4 regions of the Hydrogenophaga sp. H7 genome follow, and region 3 is predicted to be linked to each of the others. Evidence: predicted binding sites of a transcription regulator. Region 3 holds the regulator's gene; each other region holds the start of a gene.
The links. Region 3 encodes FNR, which switches genes on or off when oxygen is low (the NO sensors DNR and NnrR bind a similar motif). Its sites were predicted from a motif close to TTGATNNNNATCAA; they were not measured.
Positions count from the first base shown of each region.

Region 1: the regulator FNR is predicted to act here: its motif matches at 3,772-3,785, upstream of BC358_RS18720 (FeoA family protein).
Region 2: the regulator FNR is predicted to act here: its motif matches at 2,843-2,856, upstream of ubiM (5-demethoxyubiquinol-8 5-hydroxylase UbiM).
Region 4: the regulator FNR is predicted to act here: its motif matches at 3,544-3,557, upstream of BC358_RS01265 (hemerythrin domain-containing protein).

Region 1 covers NZ_MCIC01000018.1:210,996-218,563, reverse strand. Annotated here, with positions in the region: gene BC358_RS18740 (DNA glycosylase AlkZ-like family protein) at 1-821, opposite strand, end outside; gene kynA (tryptophan 2,3-dioxygenase) at 847-1,725, opposite strand; gene kynU (kynureninase) at 1,737-3,011, opposite strand; gene kynB (arylformamidase) at 3,031-3,657, opposite strand; gene BC358_RS18720 (FeoA family protein) at 3,848-4,156, shown strand; gene feoB (ferrous iron transport protein B) at 4,153-6,027, shown strand; gene BC358_RS18710 (hypothetical protein) at 6,024-6,209, shown strand; gene BC358_RS18705 (class I SAM-dependent methyltransferase) at 6,216-7,145, opposite strand; gene BC358_RS18700 (YkgJ family cysteine cluster protein) at 7,158-7,478, opposite strand; gene argF (ornithine carbamoyltransferase) at 7,487-7,568, opposite strand, start outside.
Region 2 covers NZ_MCIC01000016.1:166,499-174,066, reverse strand. Annotated here, with positions in the region: gene BC358_RS14365 (cation-translocating P-type ATPase) at 1-1,177, opposite strand, end outside; gene BC358_RS14360 (heavy-metal-associated domain-containing protein) at 1,304-1,504, shown strand; gene cueR (Cu(I)-responsive transcriptional regulator) at 1,501-1,962, shown strand; gene BC358_RS14350 (Spy/CpxP family protein refolding chaperone) at 2,128-2,769, shown strand; gene ubiM (5-demethoxyubiquinol-8 5-hydroxylase UbiM) at 2,893-4,101, shown strand; gene BC358_RS14340 (histone deacetylase family protein) at 4,235-5,161, shown strand; gene BC358_RS14335 (bifunctional acetate--CoA ligase family protein/GNAT family N-acetyltransferase) at 5,169-7,568, shown strand, end outside.
Region 3 covers NZ_MCIC01000014.1:114,965-122,532, forward strand. Annotated here, with positions in the region: gene ccoG (cytochrome c oxidase accessory protein CcoG) at 1-1,331, shown strand, start outside; gene BC358_RS09615 (FixH family protein) at 1,425-1,661, shown strand; gene BC358_RS09620 (hypothetical protein) at 1,710-2,003, shown strand; gene fnr (fumarate/nitrate reduction transcriptional regulator Fnr) at 2,082-2,801, opposite strand; gene hemN (oxygen-independent coproporphyrinogen III oxidase) at 2,979-4,358, shown strand; gene BC358_RS09635 (sulfite exporter TauE/SafE family protein) at 4,409-5,083, shown strand; gene BC358_RS09640 (DMT family transporter) at 5,089-6,030, opposite strand; gene aceA (isocitrate lyase) at 6,326-7,568, shown strand, end outside.
Region 4 covers NZ_MCIC01000001.1:240,511-248,078, reverse strand. Annotated here, with positions in the region: gene rocF (arginase) at 1-361, shown strand, start outside; gene BC358_RS01280 (antibiotic biosynthesis monooxygenase) at 475-774, opposite strand; gene BC358_RS01275 (GMC family oxidoreductase) at 791-2,428, opposite strand; gene BC358_RS01270 (3-hydroxybutyryl-CoA dehydrogenase) at 2,578-3,429, shown strand; gene BC358_RS01265 (hemerythrin domain-containing protein) at 3,612-4,151, shown strand; gene gorA (glutathione-disulfide reductase) at 4,223-5,629, shown strand; gene BC358_RS01255 (MgtC/SapB family protein) at 5,619-6,914, opposite strand; gene BC358_RS01250 (AMP nucleosidase) at 6,999-7,568, shown strand, end outside.

The sequences.
Region 1 (7,568 bases), on a different contig from region 3:
CAGACCACGGGGTCGAAGGGGGCGAGCAGGCGTACGCGCTCTTCCACTTTCCAGCGGCGCGCGGCCGGGTCTTCGCCCTCAGGCCAGAACCAGCGCACGCCGTCCAGCTCGGCATTCGGCAGGCGCTGGGTGGCGCGTTGCAGCGCCGCGCGCAACAGGCCCTTCCACTGCGGCACCGCGTGCTGCAGCATGGCCACCAGCTGGCGCAGGCCGGGCTGGGGCAGGGGCGCGTACTTGTTCACCAGCACGTCCACCAGCCGGTCCAGCGTGGCGGGCACATCGTCGGGCGCGGTCTGCGGCTGGTGAGCCGTATAGAGGCGGATGCCGTTGTCGCGCCGCGCCACGCGCAGCAGGCCGCGGTAATGCATCGCGTCCAGCAGCTGGGTGCTGGCCTTGGACCGACCACCGAAGCCGTTGGTGGTGTGGCCGTGGGCGAAGTGCTCGTCCACCTCGCGTGGGTGGGCCTCGCCGCGTGCGTGCACGAAGTGCCACACCGCTTCCGCTTGCGTCCAGCGCTCGGCCGGCCATTCGCGCAGCGCGCTGCGCGGGTGCATGAGCGCGTGCAGTTCGGGTGTGACGAAGCCGTAGTTGACGAAGAAGTCCTCTTCGACCTGGAGCCTCGGATAGCGCCGTTCCAGGTCACCGACCCGGTAGCCCTGGACGCGGTGGCGCAGCGTCAGGTCCTGCGCGCGGGCGGGCGAACGGATCGGGTCGGCCTGCACGAAGCCCAGGCGATCGATGGCTTTGGGCAGGGTGGTGGGAGGGAACAGGCTGCGCGCCACGGCGTGGCGGCGCAGGTGGGCGAGGGTGATGGCGGCCATGCGCCATCATGCCGGAGCGGGGAGATCAGAGCGCCGTGCGCAGGGTCCAGATCTCGGGGAAAAGAACGACATCGAGCATCTTGCGCAGGTAGCTCACGCCGCCGGTGCCGCCGGTGCCGCGCTTGAAACCGATCACGCGCTCGACCGTGGTGACGTGGCGGAAACGCCAGAGGCGGAAGGCGTCTTCCAGGTCGGTGAGTTCTTCGCCGAGCTGGTACAGATCCCAGTGCTGCTTCGGGTTGCGGTAGACCTGCAGCCAGGCCTGTTCGACCGCCTCGCTGGCCTCGTAGGGCTGGGTCCAGTCGCGCTCCAGATGGCTGGCCGGCACGGCGATGCCGCGGCGCGCCATCAGGCGCAGACACTCGTCGTAGAGCGAAGGCGCTTCGTAGGCCGCCTGCACCATGGCCGCGCGCTCCGGGTGGTGCGCGTGCGGCTTGAGCATGGCGGCGTTCTTGTTGCCCATCGCGAACTCGATGCAGCGGTACTGGAAGCTCTGGAAGCCGCTGGAATGGCCCAGGTAGGGGCGGATCGCGCTGTACTCGGGCGGCGTCATGGTGGCCAGCACGTCCCAGGCGTGCACCAGCTGCTCCATGATCTTCGAGACGCGCGCCATCTGCTTGAAAGCGGGGTTCAGCTCGTCGGCCGCGATGTTGCGGATCGCGGCGGTCAGCTCGTGCAGCATCAGCTTCATCCAGAGCTCGCTGGTCTGGTGCTGCACGATGAACAGCATCTCGTCGTGGGCGGGCGAGAGCGGCTTCTGCGCCGTCAGGATGGCGTCGAGCTGCAGGTAGTCGCCGTAGCTCATGTCGTGGCTGAAATCCAGCTGCGCCTTCTCGTCGCGCACGATGGATTCGGTGGCCGAGGCGGGCGTGCTGCCGCCGGTGTCGTGGTAGGGGCAGGTCATGGCGTCTCCTCTCAGGTCACCGCATGTTTCTGGTTGAACTCGGGGCGCTTCCACTCGCCCGATTCGAGCACCTGCTTCAGGTACTCGACCGCGTTCCACACGTCGACAAAGCCGATGTACAGCGGCGTGAAGCCGAATCGCAGGATGTCCTTGTGGCGCCCGCCGTCGCCGGCGCGGTAGTCGCCGATCACGCCGCGCGCGATCAGGGCCTGCACGATGGCGTACGCCCCTTCGTCTCGGGTCAGACAGACCTGGGAACCGCGCAGCGCGTGTTCCCGTGGCGTCGCCAGACCCAGGCCGTGGCCCGCGCAGCGCTCTTCGACGAGTTGAATGAAGAGGTCGGTCAGCGCCAGCGACTTGGCGCGCAGCGCGGCCATGCCGCCGAAGGGCTCGGCGCCCAGCACGGTGTCCACACCGCATTCCAGCGCGGCCAGGCTGATCATGGGTTGCGTGCCGCACTGGTAGCGCGTGATGCCCGGTGCGGGCTGGTAGTCGGGCGTGAAGGCGAAGGGCGCGGCGTGGCCCCACCAGCCGGCCAGCGGTTGCCAGAAGCGGTCGGCGTGCAGCGGGTTGACCCAGACGAAGGCGGGCGCGCCGGGGCCGCCGTTGAGGTACTTGTAGCCGCAGCCGACCGAGAAGTCGGCCTTGGCCTTCTTCAGGTCCACCGGCACCGCGCCCGCGCTGTGCGCCAGGTCCCACACGGTCAGGATGCCCTCGGCGTGCGCGGCCGCGGTCACGGCCGCCATGTCGTGCATGGCGCCGGTGCGGTAGTTCACGTGCGTGAGCATGAGGATGGCGACCTCGGCGGTCAGCGAGGCGGCAATCTCCTCGGGCTCGACCAGCACCAGTTCCATGCCGTGCTGCTTGCACAGCGCCTCGGCGATGTAGAGGTCGGTCGGGAAGTTGCTGCGCTCGCTCACGATGCGCTTGCGCTGGGGTGCGTCGGCGGCGGCGATGTTCATGGCCGCGCTCAGCACCTTGAACAGGTTGACCGAGGTGCTGTCGGTGGCCACCACCTCGCCCGGGCCGGCGCCGATCAGTCGGGCAATCTTGTCGCCCACCTTGCCCGGCATCTGGAACCAACCGTGCTTGTTCCAGCTTTGAATCAGGTCGGTGCCCCATTCCTGCGTCACCACCTGGGCCACGCGGCCGGGGGCGGCCCGCGGCATCACGCCCAGCGAGTTGCCGTCGAGGTAAATGGTGTCGACGGGCAGGTTGAACTCGTCGCGCAGGTCGCGCAGCGGGTCCTGGATGTCCCTCTGCAGGCAGTCTTCTTTGGTGGTCATCGGTGGGTCTCCTTCGGGTTCACAGTTCACGCAACACCGCGCGCACCGGGCTGGCGTCGGCGGTGGTCAGCTTCAGGGGCAGGGCAATCAGCTCGTAGTCGCCCTCGGGCACGTCGTCCAGCAGCAGGTTCTCCAGCACGCGCAGGCCGCGCCGGCGGATGGTCTGGTGGCTGTCCAGGGTCTTGCTCTCGGCCGGGTCGATGCTGGCGCTGTCGATGCCGATCAGCACCACGCCGCGGTCGGCCAGCAGGGCCACGGTCTCGGGTGCGAAGGCGGGCAGGGCGGTATCGAAGCGGTCCTGCGGCATGCGCTCGTAGACCCTGACCAACACCCGTGGCGGGAGGCCGTCCATCGCGTGCGCGATGTGCTCCGGCCGCACCAGCGGCCCGCAGCCGATGGCGTGGACCACCCGGCACGGGCCGATGAAGGCCTGCAGGTCCACAGCGCCGATGGCCGCGCCCTCGGGGTCGTAGTGCAGCGGCGCGTCGGCGTGGGCGCCCACGTGCGGGCTCAGCGTGATGGCACTCACGTTGACCGGGCAGCCGGGGCCGATGCGGGCCACCCACTGTTGCGAATAGGCCGTGTCGCCCGGAAACACGGGCGATCCGGCATGCACAGGAGGGGAAATGTCCCAGAGCTTTTTCATGGTTAGCGGAAGGTAGCACCCACGAAAAAACCGTGGTGTCGGTTATTCCCAACGATCAGAAAATAATTTAAACCTAAAGCAAATTGGATGCAGGGCAAAGAAATCGGCCAGACTTTGATTAAAAGCAAATGAGAACCACTCTCGTTTGATTACATTGAGAACATCTCTTCTTCCAATGTCGGGTTCCACCATGTCCACTGCCCCGTCCCCTTCCTGCACCGGCGCCTGCCCGGACGCCCGCGACACCGCGCCGCGCACGCTCGACGCTTGGCCCCTGCGCACCCCGGCGCTGCTGCAGGGTTTTGCGACGGTGCACGACCCCGAGGTTCGCCGGACCCTGCACCGCCTGGCCGAGATCGGCTTCCTGCCCGGCGAGGTGGTCGAAATCGTGGCGCGCGCCGGCGGCCGTGGTGGGCCGATCGCCGTGCGCGTGGGTGGCTCGACCTTCGCGCTGCGGGCCCACGAGGCGGCGCTGCTGCGCGTGCGGGAGGCGGCATGAACGGCGCTGTGGCACTGCCCCGCCTGGCGCTGCTGGGCAACCCGAACTGCGGCAAGACCGCGCTGTTCAACCTGCTCACCGGTGCGCGCCAGAAGGTCGCCAACTACGCCGGCGTGACGGTCGAGCGCAAGCAGGGCTGGCTCGAAACCCCGCAGGGCCGGCGGGCCCAGGTGCTGGACCTGCCGGGCACCTACAGCCTGGAGCCGCTGAGCCAGGACGAGTCGGTCACGCGCGACGTGGTCACCGGCCGCCTGCCCGGCGAGGCGCGGCCCGACCTGCTGGTCTGCGTGGTCGACGCCACCCACCTGCGCCTGAACCTGCGCCTGGTGCTCGAAGCCCAGGCGCTGGGCCTGCCGATGGTGCTGGTGCTGAACATGGCCGATGTGGCGCAGGCGCGGGGGCTGCGCATCGACACCGCCCGCCTGGCCGAAGAACTGGGCCTGCCGGTGGTCACGGCCGTGGGCGTGCAGCGCGACGGTGCCCAGGCCCTGCTGCGCCAGCTCGACGAACTGATGGCGGCCGGTCTGCCGCCAGCGCAAGCACCCGGCGACCTGGGCGTGGCGACCGACCCCGGGCAGCTGAACCTGCGCGTGCGCACCCTGCTGGCCGCGGTGCTGGACGAGCCGCCGCGCCGCTGGACCGCCGACGACCGCATCGACCGCTGGGCGCTGCACCCGGTCTGGGGCTACGTGCTGCTGGCGGGCCTGTTGCTGCTGATGTTCCAGGCGGTGTTCGCCTGGGCCGCCTGGCCCATGGACCTGATCGAAGCGGGCATGGGCTGGCTGGGCGAACAGGTGGCTGCGCACATGGCCGAGGGGCCGCTGCGCAGCCTGCTGGTGGACGGCGTGATCGCGGGCGTGGGTGGCGTGCTGGTGTTCCTGCCGCAGATCCTGGTGCTGTTCCTGTTCATTTTCCTGCTCGAAGACTCGGGTTATCTGCCGCGCGCGGCTTTCCTCATGGACCGGCTGATGGGCAGCGTGGGGCTCTCGGGCCGCTCGTTCATTCCACTGCTGTCCAGCTTCGCCTGCGCGGTGCCCGGCATCATGGCCACGCGCACCATCAGCCACTGGCGCGACCGCTGGCTCACCATCCTGGTGGCGCCGCTGATGACCTGCTCGGCGCGGCTGCCGGTGTACGCGCTGCTGATCGGCGCCTTCGTGCCTCAGCGCAGCGTGGCGGGCCTGTTCAACCTGCAGGGTCTGGTGCTGTTTGGGCTGTACGCGCTGGGCATCGCCAGCGCGATGGCGGTGGCTTTCATCGTCTCGCGCCGCGGCGCCGGCCGCCGGTCGACGCCGCTGCTGATGGAGCTGCCGGCCTACCGCTGGCCCAGCGTGCGCAACATCGCGCGCGGCCTGTGGGAGCGCGCGCTGATCTTCATCCGGCGCGTGGGCGGGATCATCCTGGCGCTGATGGTGCTGCTGTGGTTCCTCTCCAGCTACCCGGCGCCGCCGGAGGGATTCACCGGCGCGCCGGTTGAGGCCAGCTTCGCCGGCCGCCTGGGCCTGTTGCTGGCGCCGCTGTTCGCGCCGCTGGGTTTCGACTGGCGCATCGTGGTGGCGCTGATCCCGGCCATGGCCGCGCGCGAGGTCGTGGTTGCGGCGCTGGGCACGGTGTACGCGCTGAGCGCCAGCGGCGACCAGGTGGCCGACGCACTCGGTGGCCTGATCGGCAGCCAGTGGTCACTGGCCACGGCGCTGTCGCTGCTGGTGTGGTTCGTCTACGCGCCGCAGTGCGTGGCCACGCTGGCGGCGATCCGGCGCGAGGCGGGGGGTTGGCGCCACGCGGCCATCGTCACGGTCTACCTGTTCGCCCTGGCCTGGGTGGCCTCGTGGTTCACCTACCGGCTGGTGCTGGCCTGGAGCGGTTCATGAACATCCAGTTTCTGATCGTGCTGCTGTGCGTGGGCGGCGCGCTGGTCTACCTGCTGCAGCCGTGGTGGCGCCGCGTGCGGTCCGGGTCGCCGCTGCGCAACCCGGCGGAGGCCGAGGCCCCACCACCGTCGGCCTGCGGGGCCTGCAAGGGCTGCAGCGGCCGCTCGGGCGGCTGCCACTGAAGCCGGTCAGGCCAGCGCCGGCAGCCGCACCACCAGCACCTTCAGCGCGCGGTCGGGCGACACGTCGGCGAAGGCGGCGGGGTTGGGCAGGCGCTGCTCGATCACCAGTGCCTGCGCCTCGGCGGCCAGCTGGTCGCGCAGGAACTGTTCGGGGATCTCCGGCGCATTCAGGCAGAGCAGGGCACGGCCGCCGGGCTTGAGCAGGTCGGGCAGGCGGCGCAGCAGGCGCGGCCAGTCCTTGGTCGCCACGAAGCTGCCCTTCTGGTAGCTCGGCGGGTCGGCAACCACCAGGTCGTACGGCCCCATGCGCGTGACCTTGCCCCAGGAACTGAACAGGTCGTGCGCGAGGAACTTGGCGCGGCCGTGGATGCCGTTGAGCTGGTGGTTCTGCTGGCCGGTGGTCAGCGCGCCCTGCGCCATGTCGAGGTTGATGACCTCTTTCGCGCCGCCCTGCAGCGCGGCCACCGAAAAGGCACAGGTGTAGGCGAACAGGTTGAGCACCTTGGCGCCTTGCGCATGCGCGCGCACCCAGCGCCGGCCTTCGGCCATGTCGAGGAACAGGCCGTGGTTCTGGCCGCGCTGCACCTGCACGCGGTAGCGTGCGCCATCCTCGCTGACCAGATGCGGATCGGGCACATCGCCCGCCATCACGTCGGTGACGGGGCGGCTCACCGGGCCGTCGGGCTGGCGGCGCTGGAACACCCAGTTCAGCGGCTGGCCGGGCGCGACTTGGGCCTGCCGGGCGGCCAGCGCCTCACCCACGGCACGGGTCTCGTCGTCGGTGGCCTCTCCGAACTTGGTGAGCACCCACACGGGCGGGTACCAGTCGAGTGCCCAGTCCTCGCTGCCGGGGTGCAGGCCACCGCGGCCATGGAACAGGCGTTGCGCGTCGGAGCCCGGTGTGGTGCGGGCGATGGCGTCGAGCAGGGCTTGCATTGGGGCGCGTGTTCAGAGAGACCGGCCATCGCCCAGGGCAGGCAGGCCGTGGCGGCGGCGCGCCGACGCACAGGCGTCGCTGCCTTCCTCGAACTCGCGGCAGGGGCTGGGTCGCCATTCGTAGATGCCGCAGGTCGCCTTCTGGCCCACGGGGCCGTACAGCGCCGCGCAGCGCGGACGGCCGTGGTCGGTGCCGCGCATGCGGCTGATGCCGTCGGTCACCGGCACCCACAGGCCATCGGGCACGCTGCCGCCTTCGGATTGCGTCTCGAACACCGAGAAGTCCACGCGGAAGCTGGCGCAGCAGGCGCCGCAGGTCGTGCAGGCGCTCACGGGACGGCTCAGGCCAGGTGGCCCAGCAGCAGGTATTCCATCAGCGCCTTCTGCACGTGCATGCGGTTCTCGGCCTCGTCCCAGACCACG
Region 2 (7,568 bases), on a different contig from region 3:
CACAGGGGCAGGCGATCACCAGCACCGCCACCGCGTGCAGCAGGGCATCCTCCATCGGCGCGCCGGTCCAGAGCCAGCCCGCCAGCGTGACCAGCGCGATCACCAGCACCACCGGCACGAACACCGCCGCCACCTGGTCCACCATGCGCTGCACCGGCGCCTTGCCGGCCTGCGCGTCCTGCACCAGGGCGATGATGTGGGCCAGCACGCTCTGCGCGCCCACCGCTTTCACCCGGATCTCGACCGACCCCTCGCCGTTGAGCGAGCCGCCGGTGATGCGGTCGCCCGGGCGCTTGGCCACCGGCATTGCCTCGCCGGTCAGCATGGATTCGTCGGCCTGGGTCTCGCCCAGCAGCAACTCGCCGTCGGCCGGAAAACGTTCGCCGGGCAGCACGCGCACGATGTCGCCCGCCAGCAGTTCGTCCACCGGCACATCGCTCATCTCGGTGCGCTTGACGCCATCGGGCACCAGGTGGGCCCTTTCCGGCCGCAGCGCGTGCAGCGCGCGAATCGCGTCGGTGGTCTGGCGCTTGGCGCGCGCCTCCAGCCACTTGCCCAGCAGCACCAGGGTGATCACCACCGCGCCGCCCTCGTAGTAGAGGTGCACCATCTCGCCAGGTTCGGCCTTGAACCACAGCCAGGTGGACAGCGCCCAGGCCGCCGTGGTGCCGATGGCCACCAGCAGCTCCATGTTGCCGGTCAGGGCCTTGAGCGCGTGCCAGCCGGCCTTGTAGAAGCGCGCACCGAGCCAGAACTGCACCGGCGTCGCCAGCAGGAACTGGATCCAGGCCGGCAGCATCCAGTGTCTTCCGAACAGGTCGCCCACCATGGGCAGGGCCAGCGGCGCCGACAGCAATGCACCGATCACCACCGGCCAGAGGTCCAGCGGCAGGCCCCACAGACGCTCCTGTTCCACCTCGGGCGCGTCCATCGCGCGCGGCTCGTAGCCCGCGTCGCGCACCGCGCGCCGCATCAGTGCCGCGGCGTGGGTGGCGTCGCTGCCGCGGTAGACGATGCGCGCCGACTCGGTCGCCAGGTTCACCGTCGCCGCCTCCACGCCCGGGTGTTTGCGCAGGGCCTTCTCCACGCGCGAGACGCAGGAGGCGCAGGTCATGCCACCGATGCCCAGGTCGATCTGGCAGGTGTCGTCGTTCAATTCCATCGTGACTGAGTTCATGGGGTGAGCATAAGGTTTACCCCCATGGGAAGGTCAAGCCACAAGGTGTATCCACCGAGGCCACTTGACCTTGACACCATGTCAAGGTGCATCATTGCGCTGTTTTCAATCCACTGGAGCTACTCCATGAGCCAACAGACCTTCACCGTGCAGGGCATGACCTGCGGCCACTGCGAACGCGCCGTGCAGACGGCCATCAAGACCCTCGACCCGCAGGCCGAGGTGCGGATCGACCGGGCGCAGAACCTCGTCGAGGTGAACACCGCCCAGCCGCGCGAAGCGGTGGCGGCCGCGATCCGGGAAGAGGGTTACCAGGTCGCCGCATGAAATCCGACCCGGCCGGCACTCCGGTGTCGGACAGCGACGCCGTTCAGGACGCGGCCATCCGCTGGCCGGTCAGCATCGGCACCGCCGCGCAGCTCTCGGGCATCTCGCCCAAGATGCTGCGCCACTACGAGTCGCTGGGCCTGCTGGGCGCGGTGGCGCGCACCGGCAGCAACTACCGCCAGTACAGCCTGGCCGATGTGCACACGCTGCGCTTCATCCGCCGCGCGCGCGACATGGGCTTCGGGCTGGACGCCATCACCGAGCTGGTGAGCCTGTGGCACAACCGGCGGCGCAGCAGCGCCAGCGTCAAGCGCATCGCCCAGAAGCACCACGACGACCTGGCCCAGCGCATCGAGGCGCTGCAGGCCATGCAGCGCAGCCTGCACACCCTGCTGTGCCACTGCCCCGGCGACGAACGGCCCGACTGTCCGATCCTGGACGATCTGGCCCATCCTTGACCGGGATCAAACCCCAGGCTTCCCCGGTCGCAGGTTCCGGAACAAATCTTTACCGGACAGCATCACAAAGGCAGACAGCGGTACACACGGGGGTATGACACTGAACCCAAGGCACAAGGCCCTCCCGCCCGGTGTCCTCCCCCCTCAACCTCAAGGAGCCTTCGCATGAAACCCCTCGTCAAACGCAGCCTCACCGTCGCCGCCATCCTCGCCGGCATCGCAGGCGTCTCGGCCACCGCCATCGCCCAGGGCATGGGCCAGCACCACGGCATGGACCCGCAGATGCACGCCCAGCACATGGGCCAGCGCGGCCAGGGGACCCAGGCCGGAGCCGACAGCAAGCAGTGGGAAGAGCGCCGCGCCCAGCGCCTGGAGCAGATGACCAAGCGCCACGCCGAGCACCAGGCGCAGCTCAAGTCGGCCCTGAAGATCACCGCCTCGCAGGAAGCCGCCTGGAACGCTTACGTCGCCGGCACCGCGCCGAACCCGCCGGCCGGCGCGCCCGGTATGGCCCGGGAAGACTGGAGCCAGCTGACCACGCCGCAGCGCCTGGACAAGATGCAGGCGCTGCGCGCCGAGCGCGATGCCGCGATGGCCAAGCGCATCGAGGCGGTCAAGACTTTCTACGCCGCGCTCACGCCCGAGCAGCAGAAGGTGTTCGACACCCAGGCCCACGGCGGTTTCCACCGCGCCGGCATGAAGGGTGAACACCGCATGGGCGGCAAAGGCGGCCACGGTGGCCACCGCGGCATGGGCGCCATGGGCGGCGGCATGGGCTGCGACGGCCCCGGTGCCAAGGCCAGTTGATGCGTCACAGCCTTCATTGAACGGTTCTCCTCAGCCCTCACAGCCCCGGTTCGCCGGGGCTTTTTTGTGCCCGTTGACCTGAGTCAATCCCGTGGCCGTGGCACACACGTAAGCTGCCGCGCCATGGAACACGACCTCCTCATCGTGGGCGCCGGGCCGGCCGGCCTGAGCCTGGCCCGGGCGCTGCGCGGCAGCGGCCTGCGCACCACCCTGATCGAACAGAGCCCCCTCGAATCGCTGCAGAAACCTGCTTTTGACGGCCGCGAGATCGCGCTGACCCAGCACAGCGCCGAACAGCTGCGCCAGCTGGGCCTGTGGCCGCGGCTCGGCGACGAGAACATCGCGCCGCTGAAGGACGCGCTGGTGCTCGACGGCGGCTCTGGCAGGGCGCAGTCGCGCATGCGCATCGGCCACGACCTCAGCCCGAAGTCCGAGCTGGGCTTCCTGGTTGCCAACCACCACATCCGCCGCGCCGCCTTCGAGGCCGCCATGGGCGACGGCCCGGGGGACGCGCCCGAGCTGCTGTGCGGCCAGCAGGTCACGGCCATCCAGACCGACGCCCAGTCGGCCCGCCTGACCCTGGCCGGCGGAGAGACCCTGTCGGCCCGCCTGGTCGTGGCCGCCGACAGCCGCCACTCCAGCACCCGCCGCGCCATGGGCATCGCCGCCGACATGCACGACTACGGCCGCACCATGCTGGTCTGCAACATGACCCACGAGCGGCCGCACGAAGAAACCGCCTGGGAGTGGTTCGACCACGGCCAGACCCTGGCCCTGCTGCCGATGAACCCCGACCCGGTCAGCGGCCGTCCGCGTTCCTCGGTGGTGCTGACCCTGCCGCACCAGGCCATCCAGCCGCTGCTGGGCCTGGACGAGGCTGCCTTCGGTCTCGAAATGACGCGCCGTTTCGGCGGCCAGCTGGGCGACATGCGCCTGGTCAGCACGCGCCACGCCTACCCGCTGGTGGGGGTCTGGGCCCGGCGTTTCGTGGCACAGCGCTTCGCCGTCGTGGGCGACGCCGCGGTCGGCATGCACCCCGTCACCGCACACGGCTTCAACCTCGGCCTGCGCAGCATCGACACGCTCTCAAAAGCCTTGATCAGCGCCCACCAGAACGGGCAGGACATCGCATCGCCCCAGCTGCTGGAGCGCTACCAGCTGGTCCACCAGCGCGCGGCGCGCGGCCTCTACATGGCCACCCACGCCGTGGCGACCCTCTACACGCGCGAACACGTGCCCGCACGCTGGCTGCGCCGCGGCATGGTGGAACTCGGGGAGCGCTTCACCCCTTTCAAGCGGGCGGTCGCGGCTTCTCTCACCGGGCTGGGCTGAACCCGGCGCACCACAGGGCCTTGTTGCGTTGCGTCAAGGCAGCCGTCAGGCTTCGGGTCTAGATTGACACAAGTCAATCTGCACGGGCGCGCAGTCGCCCGGCAGGCATCCGCCGCCCGAGGAGACCCGAACCATGCTGTCCGCCTTCATCAGCCACGCCGACTGCGCCCGCCACGACATGGGCGCGCACCACCCCGAGTGCCCGGAGCGCCTGGGTGCCATCAACGACCACCTGCTGGTCAAGGGGCTGCTGGACTACATGGTCCCCTACGACGCGCCGCTGGCCACCGAGGAACAGCTCGGCCGCGCCCACGCCTCGCTCTACGTCAAGGAAATCTTCGATGCCGCACCCACCGAAGGCCTGCGCGCGGTCGACCCCGACACCAACATGTGCCCCCACACCCTGCAGGCCGCGCTGCGCGCCGCCGGTGCGGCCGTGCAGGCCACCGACCTGGTGCTGGCCGGCGAAGCACCCACCGCCTTCTGCAACATCCGCCCGCCCGGCCACCACGCCGAACGCTCGGCCGCCATGGGCTTCTGCTTCTTCAACAACGTGGCCGTCGGCATCCGGCACGCGCTGGACGTGCACCACCTGGAGCGCGTGGCGCTGATCGACTTCGACGTGCACCACGGCAATGGCAGCGAAGACATCTTCCGCGGCGACGAGCGTGTGCTGATGTGCTCGATCTTCGAGAAGGGGCTCTACCCCTTCAACGGCGAGAACGCGACCGGCCCCAACATGGTCAACGTCGGGCTGCCCAGCCGCTCCGGCAGCGACGCCTTCCGCGCCGCGGTCACCGAGCACTGGCTTCCCGCGCTCGAGGCCTTCCGGCCCCAGCTGATCTACATCTCCGCCGGCTTCGACGCCCACCGCGAGGACGACATGGGCAACCTCGGCCTGGTCGAGGCCGACTACGCCTGGGTGACACAACAACTGATGAAAGTCGCCGAAAAACACTGCCACGGCCGTGTCATCTCCTGCCTCGAAGGTGGCTACGTGCTCAGCCCCCTGGCCCGCAGCGTGGCCGCACATGTCAGGGTCCTCATCGGGGCCGACTGAAAGAAATATGGACAAACACTACCTCACCCCCCTCTTCCAGCCCGAGTCCATCGCCGTCTTCGCCGGCAACCACGAAGACCCGGACAGCCAGATCGCCCACGCGCGCACCCTCTGCGCCGCGCTGACCGGCCAGCGCTTCTCGGGCACGCTGGTCTTCCTGGACATCCACACCAGCGGCACCCTGGCCGACCTGGCCCAGACCCGGGCCGACCTGGCCATCATCGCGCTGCCGCCGGCCGAGGCCCTGTCGGCGCTGGAAGTGGCCGGCCGCATCAAGTGCAAGGCCGCCCTGGTGGTGGGCAGCGGTGCCAACGCCGAGATCGCGGGCGAGATGCACCAGGTGGCGCGGCGCCACGGCATGCACCTGCTCGGCCCCAACAGCCTGGGCTTCCAGCGCCCGCGCAGCGGCCTGAACGCCAGCGTCGCCGGCCCGCTGGCGGCGGTCGGTCCGCTGGCCCTGGTGTCGCAGTCGGGCGCCCTGACCTCGTCCATCCTGGACTGGGCCACCCAGAACGGCGTCGGCTTCTCCACCGTGGTCTCATTGGGCCCCAAGACCTCGGTCGACATCGCCCAGGTGCTCGATTTCCTGGCGTCCGACGCACAAACGCACAGCATCGTCGTCTATCTTGAAGGCATCTCCAACGCGCGCCGCTTCATGAGCGCGCTGCGCGCCGCCGCCAACGCCAAGCCGGTGGTGGTGCTCAAGGCCGGCCGCAAGACCGCCGGCAACGAAGCCGCCCAGACTCACAGCGGTGCCATCGTCGGCAGCGACGACGTGTTCGACGCCGCCCTGCGCCGTGCGGGTGCGGTGCGGGTGCGCTCCTTCGTCGAACTGTTTTCGGCCGCCAAATGCCTGGCCTCGCGCTACCGCCCGGTGGGCAAGCGGCTGGCCATCATCACCAACGGCGGCGGCCCCGGCGTGCTGGCGGCCGACTGGGTCAGCGAGATCGCGCTGCAGCTGGGCAAGCTCTCGCCCGAGACCATGGCCGAACTGAAGCCCAAGCTGCCCCCGCTGGCATCGCTGAGCGACCTGGTCGACCTGTCCGAAGAAGCCGTCGCCGAACACTACCTGGCCGCCCTCCACGCCGCCGGTCAGGACCGCTCGGTCGACGGCGTGCTGGTGGTGCACTCGCCCAAGGCCGGCGTCGACGCCACCGACGTGGCGCGCGTGATGGCCGAGGCCAAGGCGCGCATGAACAAGCCCCTGCTGTGCTGCTGGATGGGCGATGCGTCCGTCGGCGAGGCGCGCGAGGTGCTGGGCAAGGCCGCCATTCCAAGCTTCCGCACGCCCGAGGCAGCGGTGGGCGCCTTCGGCAACATCGCCAGCTTCTATCAGAACCAGCAGCTGCTGCAGCAGACGCCGCCGCCGCTCTCCACCCTGGCCAACCCCGACATCGAGGGCGCACGCCTGATCATCGAGAACGTGCTGACCGAGCGCCGCAAGGTGCTGACGGAGATGGAGTCCAAGGCCCTGCTCTCGGCCTTCCACATCCCGGTCACCCAGACCATCCTGGCGCGCTCGCCCAACGAGGCCATGATGATCGCGACCCAGCTGGGCTACCCGGTGGCCCTCAAGATCGACTCGCCCGACATCAGCCACAAGAGCGACGTCAACGGTGTGGCGCTCAACGTGATGAACGCGACCGCGGTGCGCGACGTCTACAACACCATGATCCAGAGCGTGGCCAGGCTGCAGCCCGGCGCCCGGATCAACGGCGTGACGATCCAGAAGATGGCGCGCAGCAAGCGCGGCCGCGAGCTCTACATCGGCCTCAAGACCGACGACCCCTTCGGGCCGGTGATCGCCTTCGGCGCCGGCGGCACCATGATCGAGCTGATCGGCGACCAGGCCATGGAGCTGCCGCCGCTCAACCAGTTCCTGGCGCGCCGCCTGATCGAGCGCTCGCGCGTGGCCGACACCCTGGGCGAGTGGCGCGGCGCCACCGCGGTCGACATGGACGCGCTGGAACACGTGCTGCTGCGCGTCTCCGAGATGGTCTGCGAGCTGCCCCAGCTGCGCGAGATGGACATCAACCCCATCATCGTGGACGAGGACGGCGCGGTGGCGGTGGACGCCCGCATCGTGATCGAGAGCGCACCCGCCACGGCGCGCAACTACGCCCACCTGGCCATCCTGCCCTACCCGGCGCGCTACGAGCAGGTCTGGCCGCTGCGCGGCGGCGGCGAGTACACCATCCGCCCGATCCACCCGGACGACGCCCAGATGCTGCAGGACCTGGTGCAGAACCTCTCGCCCGAGAGCCGCTACTACCGCTTCGTCTCCAGCATGACCGAGCTGCCGCCGTCCATGCTCTCGCGCCTGACCCTGATCGACTACGACCGCGAAATGGCCCTGGTGGCCATCCACCGTGAGCGCAAGGTCGCCGACGGGGGCGAGTTCGTCGAG
Region 3 (7,568 bases):
CGGTGTCAGGGTTGTTCTCAAAGTGGCGCTGGGCGCTGGTCTGGTTCACCCAGATCATCTTTTACGGATTGCCCTGGCTGGAGTGGAACGCCCGCCAAGCGGTGCTCTTCGATCTCGAAGCGCGCCGCTTCTATATTTTTGGTCTGGTCCTTTACCCGCAGGACTTCATCTACCTGACAGGACTGCTGGTCATCTCCGCGCTGGCGCTGTTCCTGTTCACTGCGGTCGCCGGTCGCCTCTGGTGCGGCTATGCCTGCCCCCAGACCGTCTACACCGAGATCTTTCTGTGGATCGAGAAGAAGGTGGAGGGGGACCGGTCGGCGCGGATCCGGCTGGACGAATCGAGCCTGGACGCCCGCAAGTTCGGCAAGCGTTCGCTCAAACACGCCCTGTGGGTCCTGTTCGCCCTCTGGACCGGCTTCACGTTCGTTGGCTACTTCACACCCATCCGGGAACTGGCGAGTCTGAGCCTGGCCGCTTCACTGGGGCCCTGGCAGACCTTCTGGATCTTCTTCTACGGCTTCGCGACCTACGGCAACGCGGGCTTCATGCGCGAGCAGGTCTGCAAGTACATGTGTCCCTACGCCCGCTTCCAGAGCGCCATGTTCGACAAGGACACGATGATCGTGACCTACGACAAGGCGCGTGGGGAGCCGCGCGGAGCACGTTCGAAGAAAGCCGACCCCAAGGCCCTGGGCCTTGGGGCTTGCGTCGACTGCACGCTTTGCGTGCAGGTCTGTCCAACGGGCATCGATATCCGCAATGGACTGCAGTACGAATGCATTGGCTGTGGTGCCTGCATTGATGTCTGTGATGAGGTGATGGACAAGGTGGGCTATCCGCGGGGACTGGTCAAGTACTCGACGCAGAACGGCATGGCCAAGGGCTGGACCCGTGAGCAGATGGTCCGTCACGCTTTCCGTCCCAGGGTGCTCGTCTACTCCAGCGTTCTGGCGGTCATCACCCTGGCTGTGTTTGTCAGCCTCTTCCTGCGCACGCCGCTGAAAGTTGATGTGATTCGCGACCGTGGCGCGCTGGCGCGCATGGTGGAGCAGGGGCGCATCGAAAACGTGTTCCGCCTGCAGATCATGAATGCGACCGAGTCGCCGCAGCGCTACCAGATCAGCGTCGACGGTCTTGAGGGCGTGATGATCGCGTCGGAAACCGAGGTGGAAGTGCTTTCCACGGAAGTGCGTTCCGCCGCCGTGCGGGTGCAGCTCCCGCCCAACGCCGCGCCCGCCGGGTCGCACCCGATACGGTTCACCGTCCGGTCCACCGCCGCTGATGCGTCCGAGGTGGTGGAGAAGGCGGTCTTCATCGTTCCGCGCTAAACTGAAATTACACGCCTTATGGAACAAGTCATGTCAGCAATACCTCGTCCAGTCGACCGCGCGCCAAGCACGCCCTGGTGGAAAGTCCCGCACATGTGGATGGTGGTGGGAGGTCCTTTGCTGGTGATCGTTGCCGGCTTGGTCACCGTGGTCATCGCGGTGAAGAATCCGGACCCTGTGCTCAACAAGTCCGACTACGAAAGGGATCTTGCGGCGGCTCAGCGGCTGGAAGGGCAGGCCAAGGTCGATGCGATGGCCAAGTTGCAGCCGGCCCATCAGGCCCGCAATCACGCCGCCTCTCCCGTCGTCCCGGCGGCACCCTCCAAGTAGGACGCCACACCGCCGGATGTGACAACACAGGAGTGAAGGAGACGCATCATGAATGCTCAGCGGTGGATGTGGATAGCCTGGCCTGCCTTTCTGGTGGCTGCTGTGCTTGAGATGGTTGTTTTCGCCATGGTCGACCCTGGTGATCTCCATTGGTTCGGCAGCCCCCTGGAGTTGTCTCGCCAAGCCATCTACACCCTGGCGTTCTTTGTGTTCTGGGGTGTCACCATGGCATCGAGCGCGCTGACCACCCTGCTGTCCATGTCTCCGTTCGAAGTCAACCGCTGCCCGGTTCCCGAAGCGGAGCGCCCCCGGGACTGCGCCCGCAACGGCGGGTGCGGCTGACCCTCGGCTTGCACACAAAGAGAAACCCCGCTCAGGCCTCAGACCCGAGCGGGGTTTCTTTCGTTCAAACGCCCAGACTCAGCGGCAGCTCTGAGGGTTCACGATCTGCTTGAGCGCATCGGTGTTCTTGATGTGCACGTACCGTTGTTTGACTTCGATGGTGCCTTCCTCAACGAACTTCGAGAAAGTCCGGCTCACGGTCTCGAGCTTCATGCCCAGGTAACTTCCAATTTCCTCCCGGGTCATCCGCAGGATGAGCTCTGACTGCGAGAAACCTCGTGCATGCAGACGCTGGACGAGATTGAGAAGGAACGCTGCGAGACGTTCCTCGGCACGCATGCTGCCCAGCAGCAGCATCACGCTGTGATCGCGGACGATTTCCCGGCTCATGATCTTGTGGACATGGTGTTGCAGCGTGGTGAATTCCCGCGAGAGTTCCTCGACCTGGTCAAACGGCATCACACAGACCTCGGCGTCCTCAAGCGCAATCGCGTCGCAGGAATGGCGGTCGCTGACGATGCCGTCCATGCCGATGATTTCTCCGGTCATCTGGAAGCCGGTGACCTGGTCTCGCCCATCGGCCGTGGTCACGCAGGTTTTGAAGAAGCCCGAGCGCACTGCGTAGAGCGAAGTGAACTTGTCGCCGGTGTTGAACAGCGCGGTTCCCCGCTTGATCCTCCTGCGCGTGGAGATCACGGTGTCCAGCTTGCCCATTTCCTCGGGATTGAGGCCCATTGGCAAACACAACTCCCGAAGGTTGCAGCTGGAACAGGCGACTTTGATGCTGTGAATGTCCATAAATCTTCCAGATTTCGCCCGAAGCTTAACGCATGGCCACAAGTGCCAGCAAGGCGGGCGCTCTCATCCTCGTTGCGAGCACGGGGGAAAACCCGGGGCTTGGATGGCCCTTGATCTTGATCAAGGGTGCGATTTCCGCCTTGGTGCACATTCGCGCTGAGAACTGGAGAATTGTTTGTGAGTCACGCCATTTCAGACGAATTGCTCAAGCGATTCGACATCCCGGGGCCCCGCTACACCTCGTACCCCACCGCGGACCGCTTTGTAGAAGCGTTCACGGAGAGCGACTACATCCAGGCGCTGGAACAGCGTCGGGCAGGCTCGCTCGCGTTGCCGCTGTCGTTGTACGTACATATTCCTTTCTGCGAGTCTGTCTGCTACTACTGCGCCTGCAACAAGGTCATCACCAAACACCACGAAAGGGCTGCGGAATACCTGCGGTATCTGTCGCGTGAGGTGGAGCTGCAGGTACAGCATTTCGGCAAAGGGCATGCCGTGTCCCAGCTGCATCTGGGAGGAGGGACGCCGACCTTCCTGTCCGACGCCGAGCTGGAAGATCTGCTGACGATGATCCGGCGCAACTTCACGCTCGTGCCCGGAGGCGAGTACTCCATTGAGGTCGACCCCCGCACCGTGACGGACCAGCGTTTGCAGACCCTGGCCAGGCTGGGGTTCAACCGCCTGAGTTTCGGTGTCCAGGATTTCGATCCCGCTGTTCAGAAAGCGGTGCACCGGGTGCAGCCGGCCGAACAGGTGTTCGCACTGGTCGAGACAGCCCGCAAGATCGGGTTTGAGTCGGTCAACGTGGACCTCATTTATGGGCTGCCGCTGCAGACCCCTGAGTCGTTTGCCCGTACGCTTGCCCAAGTCAACCAGTTGCGCCCCGACCGCATCGCGCTGTATGCCTACGCGCATCTTCCGGCGCGTTTCAAGCCGCAACGGCGAATCGTCGCTGCCGAACTGCCCAGCGCGGGAGACAAGCTGTCGATGCTGTCGGCTTCGCTGGATGCCATGAGTGATGCGGGGTATGTCTATGTCGGCATGGATCACTTTGCGCTGCCCACGGATGCGCTGGCGGTGGCCAAGCGTCAAGGGCGCCTGCACCGGAATTTCCAGGGCTACAGCACGCAGCCGGATTGCGACCTGATCGCTTTGGGTGTCTCGGCCATCGGCCGCATCGGCGCGACCTACAGCCAAAACGCCAAGACGATCGAGGAGTACTACGACGCGCTGGACCAGGGGCGGCTGCCGATCGTGCGTGGACTGGCACTGACCAGGGACGACCTGCTGCGCCGCTCCGTGATCATGTCGCTGATGTGTCAGGGGCAGCTTCAGTTCGAATCGATCAACCTGGGGCACCTGATCGACTGCAAGAGCTACTTTGCGCGCGAGTTGGAGGTACTGGCTGGCTATGCCGAGCACGGACTGGTTCGCATCGACGACTCAGGTGTGGAGGTGACGCCGTCGGGCTGGTATCTGGTTCGCGCCATTGCCATGGTTTTCGACAAGAACCTGCAGGTCGACCAGGACCGGGCGCGTTTCTCCAAGATCATCTGACTCGCGTGGTTTCGAACCGGCGCGAGGGCTGCGACTGCTAGAGTTCTGCCATGCAAACATCCATGGCACTCACCGCACTGTTCATGGGGATCGCTGGAGGTCCCCATTGTGTTGCCATGTGTGGTGCCGCGTGTGCAGGCATCAGCCGTGGCGGGACTGGGCGCCAGAGCACATCGGCTCTGCTGACCTTCCAGGCCGGACGACTTCTCGGTTATTCCCTCTTTGGTGCTGTTGCTGCAGGGTCGGTGCAGGGTTTGGCATGGCTCGGAACCAACACTTCGGTGATCCGGCCGGTCTGGACCATGTTTCACGTGGCGGCGATGCTGCTCGGGTTGGTGCTGATCTGGCAGGCTCGCCAGCCAGCCTGGCTCGACGGGTTGGCCCAAGGCGTCTGGCGCAGGACGCGTCCTGTGCTCGGGCGGCTGGGAGCCAAGGCTCCCGCGGTGCTCGGCGTCGCGTGGGCCCTGATGCCATGCGGGCTGCTGTATTCCGCGCTGATGGTGGCGTCTTTGTCGGCCAACGCGATGGAGGGCGCGATGATCATGGCGCTGTTCTCTACTGGGACGTCACTGTCATTGACCATCGGTCCCTGGCTTTTGCTGCGTTTGCGAGGCGACGGCTCGGGTGGCTGGGGCATCCGGCTGGCAGGTATTGCACTGGCCGCCACCTCCGGTTGGGCGCTCTGGATGGGAATCACCGATCCCACCGGTCTGTGGTGCGCGTGAGCCTCTCAGCTTGAACGTCCTGGCAGGGTTGCCAGAACCAGGCCCAGCAAGGCGATACCAAAAGCAAGCATCTGGACGGTGCTGAGGGTTTCACCCATGAACAGCACACCGATGGTGGCTGCGCTGATCGGGAGCATCACTGTGAACACCCCGGCGCGAGCGGCGGGAACGGACTTCAGGCCGGTCATCCAGAGCCAGACTGTCCAGACACTGGCGGCGAGTGCGTAAAAGACCAGCAGGCCCCACATGGGTGCTGTGATGGAGGCGAAGTCAAAGGCTCTGGCCGCCCACAGCCCAAAGGGCGTGACCAGCACAAAACCCCAGAGGTTGATGATGGCGGATATCCGCTTGGGCCCCAGGCCTTCCGTGAGCCGCTTGCCAATGACCACATAGGAGGCTTCGCAAAGCACCGCAGCGAAGACCAGCAAGTTGCCCCAGAACTGCTGACCGAGACCGAACCATCCGACAGCTTGTGCGTGCGCGGTCCCGCCGGCCTTCTGCATTGAAAAGAGCCCGATGCCGACCGCAGCACACGCAATGCCAAGAGCGGTGCGCTTGCCGATGCGCTCTTTGAGAAACACCCAGCTGAGGACGGCTACCACCGCGGGAATGGATGACATCACCACACCAGCGGACACCGCCGTGGTCATCGACACGCCAAACAGCATGCAGATTGAGAACAGGAAGTTACCCAGAAAGGACTCAAGAAACAGCAGCTTTCGTGTGCGAGCGGACAGCTGGGGCTCTTCGGCAGGCTTGCGCAGCCATCTCCACATGGCCGCACCCCCGAGACCGAAGCGGAGCCACGCAAGCAGGAAAACCGGAAAGGCTGTAACCAATGGTTTGGAGAGTGCGACATAGCTCCCCACCAGCGCCATGCTGGCCGCGAGGCAGACATACGCACCAAATTTTGCGGGTGTGGTTGGTAACTTTGGCTGTGATGACATAGGGCGAGCATCATGCCCCAGTCAACAGTGATCAGTGTCTTCCAGATGGAGTTGTGTTATTTCGCAATGAGAAAAATCTCCTGCTGCGCTGCAAAATAATTTCTCAATACAAGAGAAATGATTTTGTATGGCGGAATGTGTTTTGGAGATTATTGATTTTAAACGGTTTTATTTTTGTCTTATATAAGACATAAGAGCTTCCAAAAGTCTTCTATAAGACTTAAAGTTCTCCCATCGGCTCCGGTCTGCAGCAGCGACAAGCCGTCCCGTTCATCAACCTCATGGAGAGTCCAAAATGCCCCAGTCCCTCAAAGAACAACTGAGCCGCCAACAGCAGATCGAAGCCCTGGAAAAAGACTGGGCAACCAATCCCCGCTGGAAGCTGGTCAAGCGCGGTTACTCCGCCGCTGACGTGGTGCGTCTGCGCGGATCAATGCAGCCCGAGTACACGCTGGCCCAGCGTGGCGCCGAGAAGCTGTGGGAAAAGGTCAACGGTGGCGCCAAGAAGGGCTACGTCAACGCCTTCGGCGCCATCACCGCCGGCCAGGCCATGCAGCAGGCCAAGGCTGGTCTGGAAGCCGTGTACCTGTCGGGCTGGCAGGTTGCTGCCGACGGCAACACCAGTGAAACCATGTACCCCGACCAGTCGCTGTACGCCTACGACTCGGTGCCCACCATGGTCCGCCGCATCAACAACACCTTCAAGCGTGCGGACGAGATCCAGTGGAGCCGTGGCATCGAGCCGGGTTCGCCGGAGTTCATCGACTACTTCCTGCCCATCGTCGCTGATGCGGAAGCCGGTTTCGGTGGCGTGCTCAACGCCTTCGAACTGATGAAGAACATGATCGCCGCCGGTGCTGCTGGCGTTCACTTCGAGGACCAGCTGGCCGCCGTGAAGAAGTGCGGCCACATGGGTGGCAAGGTGCTGGTGCCGACGCAAGAAGCCATCGAAAAGCTGATCGCCGCCCGCTTTGCTGCCGACGTGATGGGCGTGCCCACCATCGTGCTGGCCCGCACTGATGCCGAAGCCGCCAACCTGATCACCAGCGACCACGACGCCAACGACAAGCCTTTCCTGACCGGTGAGCGCACTCAAGAGGGTTTCTACCGAGTCAAGAACGGTCTGGAGCAAGCCATCAGCCGTGGCGTGGCCTACGCACCCTACGCCGACTTGGTGTGGTGCGAAACTGGCGTGCCCGACATCGGCTTCGCCCGTGAGTTCGCCCAGGCCGTGCACGCTGCCTGCCCCGGCAAACTGCTTTCCTACAACTGCTCGCCCTCATTCAACTGGAAGAAGAACCTGGACGACAAGCAGATCGCCAAGTTCCAGGACGACCTGTCCGCTCTGGGCTACAAGTACCAGTTCATCACGCTGGCCGGCATCCACATCAACTGGTTCAATACCTTCCAGTTCGCCCACGCCTATGCCCGCGGCGAAGGCATGAAGCACTACACCGAGATGGTGCAGGAGCCGGAATTCAAGGCGCGCGAGAAGGGCTACACCTTCGTGTCGCACCAGCAGGAAGTCGGCGCCGGCT
Region 4 (7,568 bases), on a different contig from region 3:
CTTTGTGCACGAGGTGGGGCTGGAGGTGTTCGACATGCGCTACATCGACGAGATGGGCATGCGCCACACGATGGAGCAGGCGCTGATGGGGCTGGACGACAGGACCCACCTGCACGTGAGCTTCGACGTGGACTTCCTCGACCCGGAGATCGCGCCCGGCGTGGGCACCACGGTGCCCGGCGGCCCGACCTACCGCGAGGCCCAGCTGTGCATGGAGATGATCGCCGACACGGGGCGCCTGGCCTCGCTGGACGTGATGGAACTCAACCCGGCGCTCGATGTGCGCAACCGCACCGCCGAGCTGGCGGTGGACCTGATCGAGAGCCTGTTCGGCAAGTCGACACTGATGAGGAAGAAATAGGCTCCCCCCGCGCCGCCTTCGGCGTCACCCCCCCCGGGGGCGATGCGAGCGGCCCGGCGAAGCCGGTTCCTCCGCATCACTGGAGCAGGCACGCGCTCCGTATGCGTTGTCTTTCAGCTCTTGCCTACGAGTTCGAGGTGCTCGACCACCGGCGGCTGCAGGAAGAACGGGCCGACGATGCTGCGCCACTCGGCAAAGGCCGGCGACTGGCGGAAACCCACCGTGTGGTCTTCCAGCGTGTCCCAGTAGATGTTCAGGATGTAGCGGCCCGGGCTTTCGATGCTGCGGTTGACCTTGAAGCCCTGAAAGCCTTTGGCCTGGGCAATCACGGTGCTGGCCCCGCGCAGGATCGCGGCTTCAAAGTCGGCCGCCTTGGCGGGGTCGATGCGGATGTCGGCGTGTTCAAGAATCATGTTCGCTCCTGCGGGTTCAGGCCACGGCGGCCCGGCGGTCGTCGCGAATCATATCCACGGCCTTCTCAGCCATCATGATCACCGGCGCATTGGTGTTGCCGCCGACCACGCTGGGCATCGCCGACGCATCGACCACGCGCAGCCCGTCCACGCCGTGCACCTTCAGCCGAGCGTCGACCACGGCACCCGCCGCCGGGTCCGGCCCCATGCGGCAGGTGCCGACCGGGTGGTAGATGGTGTCGGCGTGGTGGCGAACGAACTGCTCGATCTGGGCATCGCTCTGAGCGTCGCGCGAGGCGACCGATTCGATGCCTCCATGGCGCGCCAGGGCCGGCTGCTGCAGCAGGGCGCGCATGCGCTTGAAGCCCAGCACCAGCCGCGCCACGTCGTCCGGGTCCTGCAGGAAAGCCGGGTCGATCAGCGGCGCCACCTGCGGGTCGCTGCTGGCCAGGCGCAGCGTGCCGCGGCTCCTGGGGCGCAACAGGCAGACGTGGCAGGAATAGCCATGGCCCAGCACGGTCTTGCGGCCGTGATCGACCAGCTTGCCGACCACGAAGTGCAGCTGCAGGTCGGGGATCGCCTCCTCGGGTGAGCTCTTGATGAAGCCGCCGGCCTCGGCGAAGTTGGTGGTCAGCATGCCGCGGCGGCGGCTGCGCCACTCGAAGACGCCCTTGACCATGTCGGCGATGCCGCTCGGGGAGATGCCGAACAGTGAAGTCAAACGAGGGGCGTTCACCACCATCACCACGTCCGGGTGGTCGTGCAGGTTGCGGCCTACGCCGGGCAGTTCGAGCACTGAGGCAATGCCGTGCTCCGACAGGTGCGCGGTCGGCCCGATGCCCGAGAGCATCAGCAGCTGCGGCGAACCGAAGGCGCCGGCGCTCAGCAGCACCTCGCCACCCGGGTTCAGGGCCAGGGTCTGCGGCGCGCCGCGGCCGCCATCGGGCCGGTATTCGACGCCCACCGCCACGGGGCGCCCACCCCGCTGTTCCGTCACCACGCGCGTGGTGAGCGCGCTGGTGATCACCCGCAGGTTGCTGCGCCCCAGGTGCGGCGTGAGGTAGGCCTTGGCGGCGCTGAAGCGCTCGCCATTCTTGTGCGTGACCTGGTAGACGCCCACGCCCTCCTGCTCGGCGCCGTTGAAGTCCGCGTTGACTGGGTAGCCCGCCTGACGCCCCGCCTCGACGAAGTCCGGCAGCACCGGGTTGGGCGAGCGCAGGTCCATCACGTTCAGCGGGCCGCCGCTGCCGTGCCAGTCGTCGGCCCCGCGCTCGTTGTGCTCGGCGCGCTTGAAGTACGGCAGCACCTCGCTGAACGACCAGCCCGGATTGCCTTCGGCGGCCCAGGCGTCGTAGTCCTGCGCGTGGCCGCGCGCATAGATCATGGCGTTGATGGAGCTGGAGCCGCCCAGCACCTTGCCGCGCGGCTGGTAGCCCCGCCGGCCGTGCAGCCCCGGCTGCGGCACGGTGGAATAGTCCCAGCCGTTGAGCTGGTACTTGGCCATCACCGCCAGCCCCCCGGGGCAGTGGATCAGCACGCTGCGGTCCGGCGGCCCGGCTTCGAGCAGCGCCACGCGCACGGCCGGGTCTTCGCTCAGGCGGCCGGCCAGCACGCTGCCGGCGGACCCACCGCCCACGACGATGTAATCGAACATGTTGACTCCTGGCGTCGCGCGCCTGTCATGCCGTTGCAGGACGCTGCGCGACAATGCGGGGCAAGGTAGCACAGGGCTTTTCGCCGCAGTAGGCTGGCCCGCCTAGAGCGCCTCCGTCTTTACCCTCATCTTCCAGGAGTGATTCCCACATGAGCAGCATCCAGACCGTCGGCATCATCGGCGCCGGCACCATGGGCAACGGCATCGCGCAGGCCTGCGCCGTCAGCGGCATCCGCGTCGTCATGGTCGACGTGGCCCAGGCCGCGGTGGACAAGGGCCTGGCCACGGTGGCCGGCAGCCTGGACCGCCTGATCAAGAAAGAGAAGCTGACCGCCGAAGGCAAGGCGGCGGCGCTGGCACTGATCACAGGCTCGACCAGCTACGACGACCTCAAAGGCGCGCAACTCGTGATCGAGGCCGCGACCGAAAACGAAGGCCTGAAGGTCAAGATCCTGCAGCAGCTCGACGGCATCCTGGCGCCCGAAGTCATCGTCGCCACCAACACCAGCTCGATCAGCATCACCAAGCTGGCCGCGGCCACGCAACGCGCCGACAAGTTCATCGGCATGCACTTCTTCAACCCGGTGCCCATGATGGCGCTGGTGGAGATCATCCGCGGCCTGCAGACCAGCGACGCCACACACGACGCCGTCAAGGCCCTGGCCGAAGCCCTGGGCAAGACACCGATCACCGTGAAGAACGCCCCCGGTTTCGTGGTCAACCGCATCCTGGTGCCCATGATCAACGAGGCCTTCTTCGTGCTGGCCGAGGGCATCGCCACGCCCGAGGACATCGACGCCGGCATGAAGCTGGGCACCAACCAGCCGATCGGCCCGCTGGCCCTGGCCGACATGATCGGTCTGGACGTCTGCCTGGCGGTCATGAACGTCTACATGGCCGAGTTCAACGACAGCAAGTACCGCCCGGCCCCGCTGCTCAAGGAGATGGTGGCGGCCGGCTGGCTGGGCCGCAAGACGGGGCGCGGGGTGTATACGTACTGAGGCACCCACGACAGAAGGGTAGTTGATCCAGTGGCACCGCGGAACCGGCTTCGCCGGGCCGCCAGTGCCGCCCCCCGGGGGTGACGCCGAAGGCGGCGCGGGGGGAGCCATTTCTTGAGGCAGATCAATGGGCGGCGGCGCCGCGTCTCCAGAATGGCCTGAACGCCATCAAGGAGTCTCCCATGAGCGCAGCCCCCGTCTCCATTGCCATCTTCGAGTTTCTCGACAGCACCCACCAGGACATCCAGGACCATGTGCGGCAGCTGCACGGGCTGGTGGACGCCATCGAGTCCGACGGGCTGAACGCGGCCACCCGGGCGCTGGCCCGCCGCGTGTTGAACTACTTCAACACCGAGGCGCGCCAGCACCACCTGGACGAAGAAAAGCACATCTTCCCGGCGCTGCTGGCCAGCCAGGACGCCGAGGTCGCGCAGGCGGCCGAGCACCTGATCCAGGACCACGGCTGGCTGGAAGAGAACTGGATCCAGATCGCCCCTTCTCTGGAAGCGGCCACCAACGGCAACCTCTGGTTCGACCCGGCCGAGCTGCGGCATGCGCTGAAGGTGTTCGAGGCGCTGTACCTGGACCACATCCTGCTGGAAGAGTCGCTCGCCTACCCGGAGGCGAAGAAGCGCATGAAGGGCATCGACACCATCGGTATGGGCCGTGAGATGGCGCGGCGGCGCGTGATGGCCCAGGACGAGGTGCGCGCCCTCGCCTGAGAGCCCCTGCTCGGAAGGAGCCAAGAGGTGCCCTCGTACACTGACCGGCTTCCTGTCCTGCACCTGAAGCCATGAGTTCTTTCGACTTCGACCTCTTTGTCATCGGCGGCGGCAGCGGCGGTGTGCGTGCCGCCCGCATGGCCGCCGGGCGCGGCGCCCGCGTGGCGCTGGCCGAAACCCTGGGCACCGACGGCCTGGGCGGCACCTGCGTCAACGTGGGCTGCATCCCCAAGAAGCTCTACAGCTACGCGGCGCACTACCACGACGCCTTCGAGGAGTCGCGCGGTTTTGGCTGGGAACTGGACGCCGCCCCCACCTTCAACTGGTCCACCCTCAAGGCCAACCGGGCCAAGGAAATCTCGCGCCTGAACGGCGTCTACGCCAACCTGCTGCGCGGCTCGGGCGTCACCGTCATCAACGGCTTTGCGCGCATCGACGGACCGCACGCCATCACCGTGGCGACGCTCAACGCCGATGGCTCGCCGGGCCACCAGTCCTGCACCGCCGCGAACGTCCTCATTGCCACCGGTGGCACGCCCTTCGTGCCGCACTTCACCGGGCGCGAGCACGTCATCACCTCCAACGAGGTGTTCGACCTGGAACCGTTCCCGCAGCGCCTGCTGGTGGTCGGCGGCGGTTACATCGCCTGCGAGTTCGCGTCCATCTTCAACGGCCTCGGCGCCAAGGTCACCCAGCTCTACCGGGGCGAACAGGTGCTGCGCGGCTTCGATGACGAGATCCGCCACTTCGTGGCCGGCGAGATGCAGAAGTCGGGTGTGGACCTGCGCCTGAACGCCGGCGTGGTGGACATCCGCAAAACCGCGGACGGTCTGCGCGCCGAGCTGGAAGACGGCAATGTCGTCATGGCCGACGCCGTGCTCTACGCCACCGGCCGAAAGCCCAATGTGCAGGGACTGGGCCTGGAGGCCTTGGGCGTGGCCCAGGGCGCGCAAGGTGAGGTCATCGTGAACGAACACTACCGCACCAACGTGCCCAGCATCTGGGCCGTGGGTGACGTGACCAACCGGGTGCAGCTCACGCCGGTGGCGCTGGGCGAGGCCATGGTGGTGGTGGACCAGCTGTTCGGCCCGGCCCCCGGCAAGGCGCCGCGCAGCATGGGCTACGAGTTCATCCCCACCGCGGTGTTCACCCACCCCAGCATCGGGACCGTGGGCTACAGTGAGGCGCAGGCGCGCGAGAAGTTCGGCGCGGTCACCGTGTTCCGCAGCGAGTTCAAGGCGCTGCGGCACACGCTCTCGGGCAGCAGCGAACGCACGCTGATGAAGCTGATCGTGGACACCGCCAGCGACCGCGTGGTGGGCCTGCACATGGTGGGCGCCGAGGCCGGCGAGATCGTGCAGGGCTTCGCCGTGGCCATGAAGGCCGGCGCCACCAAGGCGGTGTTCGACAGCACCATCGGCATCCACCCGACGGCGGCCGAAGAGTTCGTGACCATGCGCGACCCCGTCAAGAGCTGAACCACAGCAACCCGGCCGCCACCAGCACGGTGTGCAGCCAAAGGCCCGGCGCCAGCCAGCGCAGGTAGGCCATGCCCCCGGTGAGCCCGGCGGTGACGCTCTTGCTCGCCGCGTGCACCAGCAAGGCCAGCGCCACCGCCCACACGCCGGCCGGCCCCGACACGGGGGTGGTGGCGGAGAACACCGCCGCCAGCGCAGAATGCAGGTCGGCCAGCGCGGCCACCAGCGCCCCCGCCACCAGGCCGGCATCGCCCAGCCAGCGCTGCAGGGCGTGCACCACCAGCTGCACGCTGCTGAGCAGCACGGCCACGGCCGCGGCGCCGCGCAGGCTGAACATGCGGTCGTCGCCGCGCACGGACAGTCCCTCGATGCGCGGCGACGACACCACCAGCCCGTCGCCATCGGTCGGCGCACCGCGCAACAGCACCCAGCCCCACAGCGCCACCACCCCGGCCCCCACCAACGCCGGCAGCCACAGCCGCGCCAGCCAGGCCGGCTGCATGGCCGCGGCCACCAGCAGCAGCTGCACCTGGGTGGACACACAGGACAGCAGGCCGCCGCCGGCCATCAGGCGGGGCTGGGCGCCCTGCTCGCGCACAGCCAGCCCCAGGGTCGCGATGGTGGCCGTGCTGGACACGAACCCGGAGGCCAGCGCCGACACCGCCACCGCATGGTGGGCCGCGAGCAGCCGAGCCGCGAGGTGCGCCACCGACTGCACGCCCAGCAGCAGCACCAGCAGCTGCACCACCTTGTGCGGGTTCAGCGGCGTGCCCCACAGCGGCTGGTCGGGCACCAGTGGCAAGGCCATCAGCGCCAGCGCGGCCAACACAATGCCATCGCGCACCTCGCCCGGGCGCAGCCAGTGCAGTGCGAACCGGTGCAGGCGCTCGCGCCCGGCCAGCAGCGCGGTCAGGCCCACGGCCAGGCCCGCCGCCAGCGGGGGACTCCACACACAGAGCACGCCGGTCAGGTAAATCAGCAGCAGCGCGATCTCGGTCGTCGTTCCGGGGTCGTCGGAGCGGTCGCGCTGGTAGGCCAGCAGGGCGAGCCCGGCCACCAGCAGAGCACCGGCGACCACCAGCCCGCCGATCTGGGTCAGCGCCGCCGCCGCGCCGGCCACACTGGTCACCGCAAAGGTGCGCAGGCCGGCGAACGACCGGTTCGGGCCACTGCCCTTGCGCCGCTCGCGCTCGATGCCCACCAGCAGGCCGCAGCCGAGGGCGACCGCCAGCACGGCGGCGGCAGGTGTATCGGGCACAAGGCCCCAGGGATCGGTCATGGACATGGCGCAGCGGAAGGACCCAGGCTGCCGCCACTGTAGCGCCACCACTGTCATGCGAAGCCCGTCACACATGGCCACAATAGCCCCATGCACAAAACCCCGACCTTCATCGCCCCCCAGCTGTTCGACGACCCGGCCGCCGCGCTGGCGCAGGTGCAGCACATCTACGACAGCAGCGTCGCCTTCCTGCGCGAGGCCATGCACGACTTCGTGGCGGGTGCCGAACCGGGCGGTGCCCGCATCCGCGCCTGCTACCCCTTCGTGCGCCTGCACTCGCGCAGCGTCTCGCGCCAGGAGGCCGGGCTGCAGAGCCGCCTGAGCTACGGCTTCGTCGCCGGGCCGGGCCGCTTCGAGACCACGCTCACCCGTCCCGACCTGTACGCCGACTACTACCTGGAGCAGTTCCGCCTGCTGCTGGCCAACCACGACGGCAAGCTGGAGGTGGGCACCAGCACGCAGCCGATCCCGATCCACTTCTCCTTCGCCGAGCATGAACATGTGGAGGGCGAGATGGGCCCCGAGCGCCGCGCCCTGATGCGGGACGTGTTCGACCTGCCCGACCTGACCGTCATGGACGACGGCATCGCCAACGGCACGCACGAACCCAAACCCGGCGAGCCGCACCCGCTGTCGCTGTTCACCGGCCCGCGGGTGGAC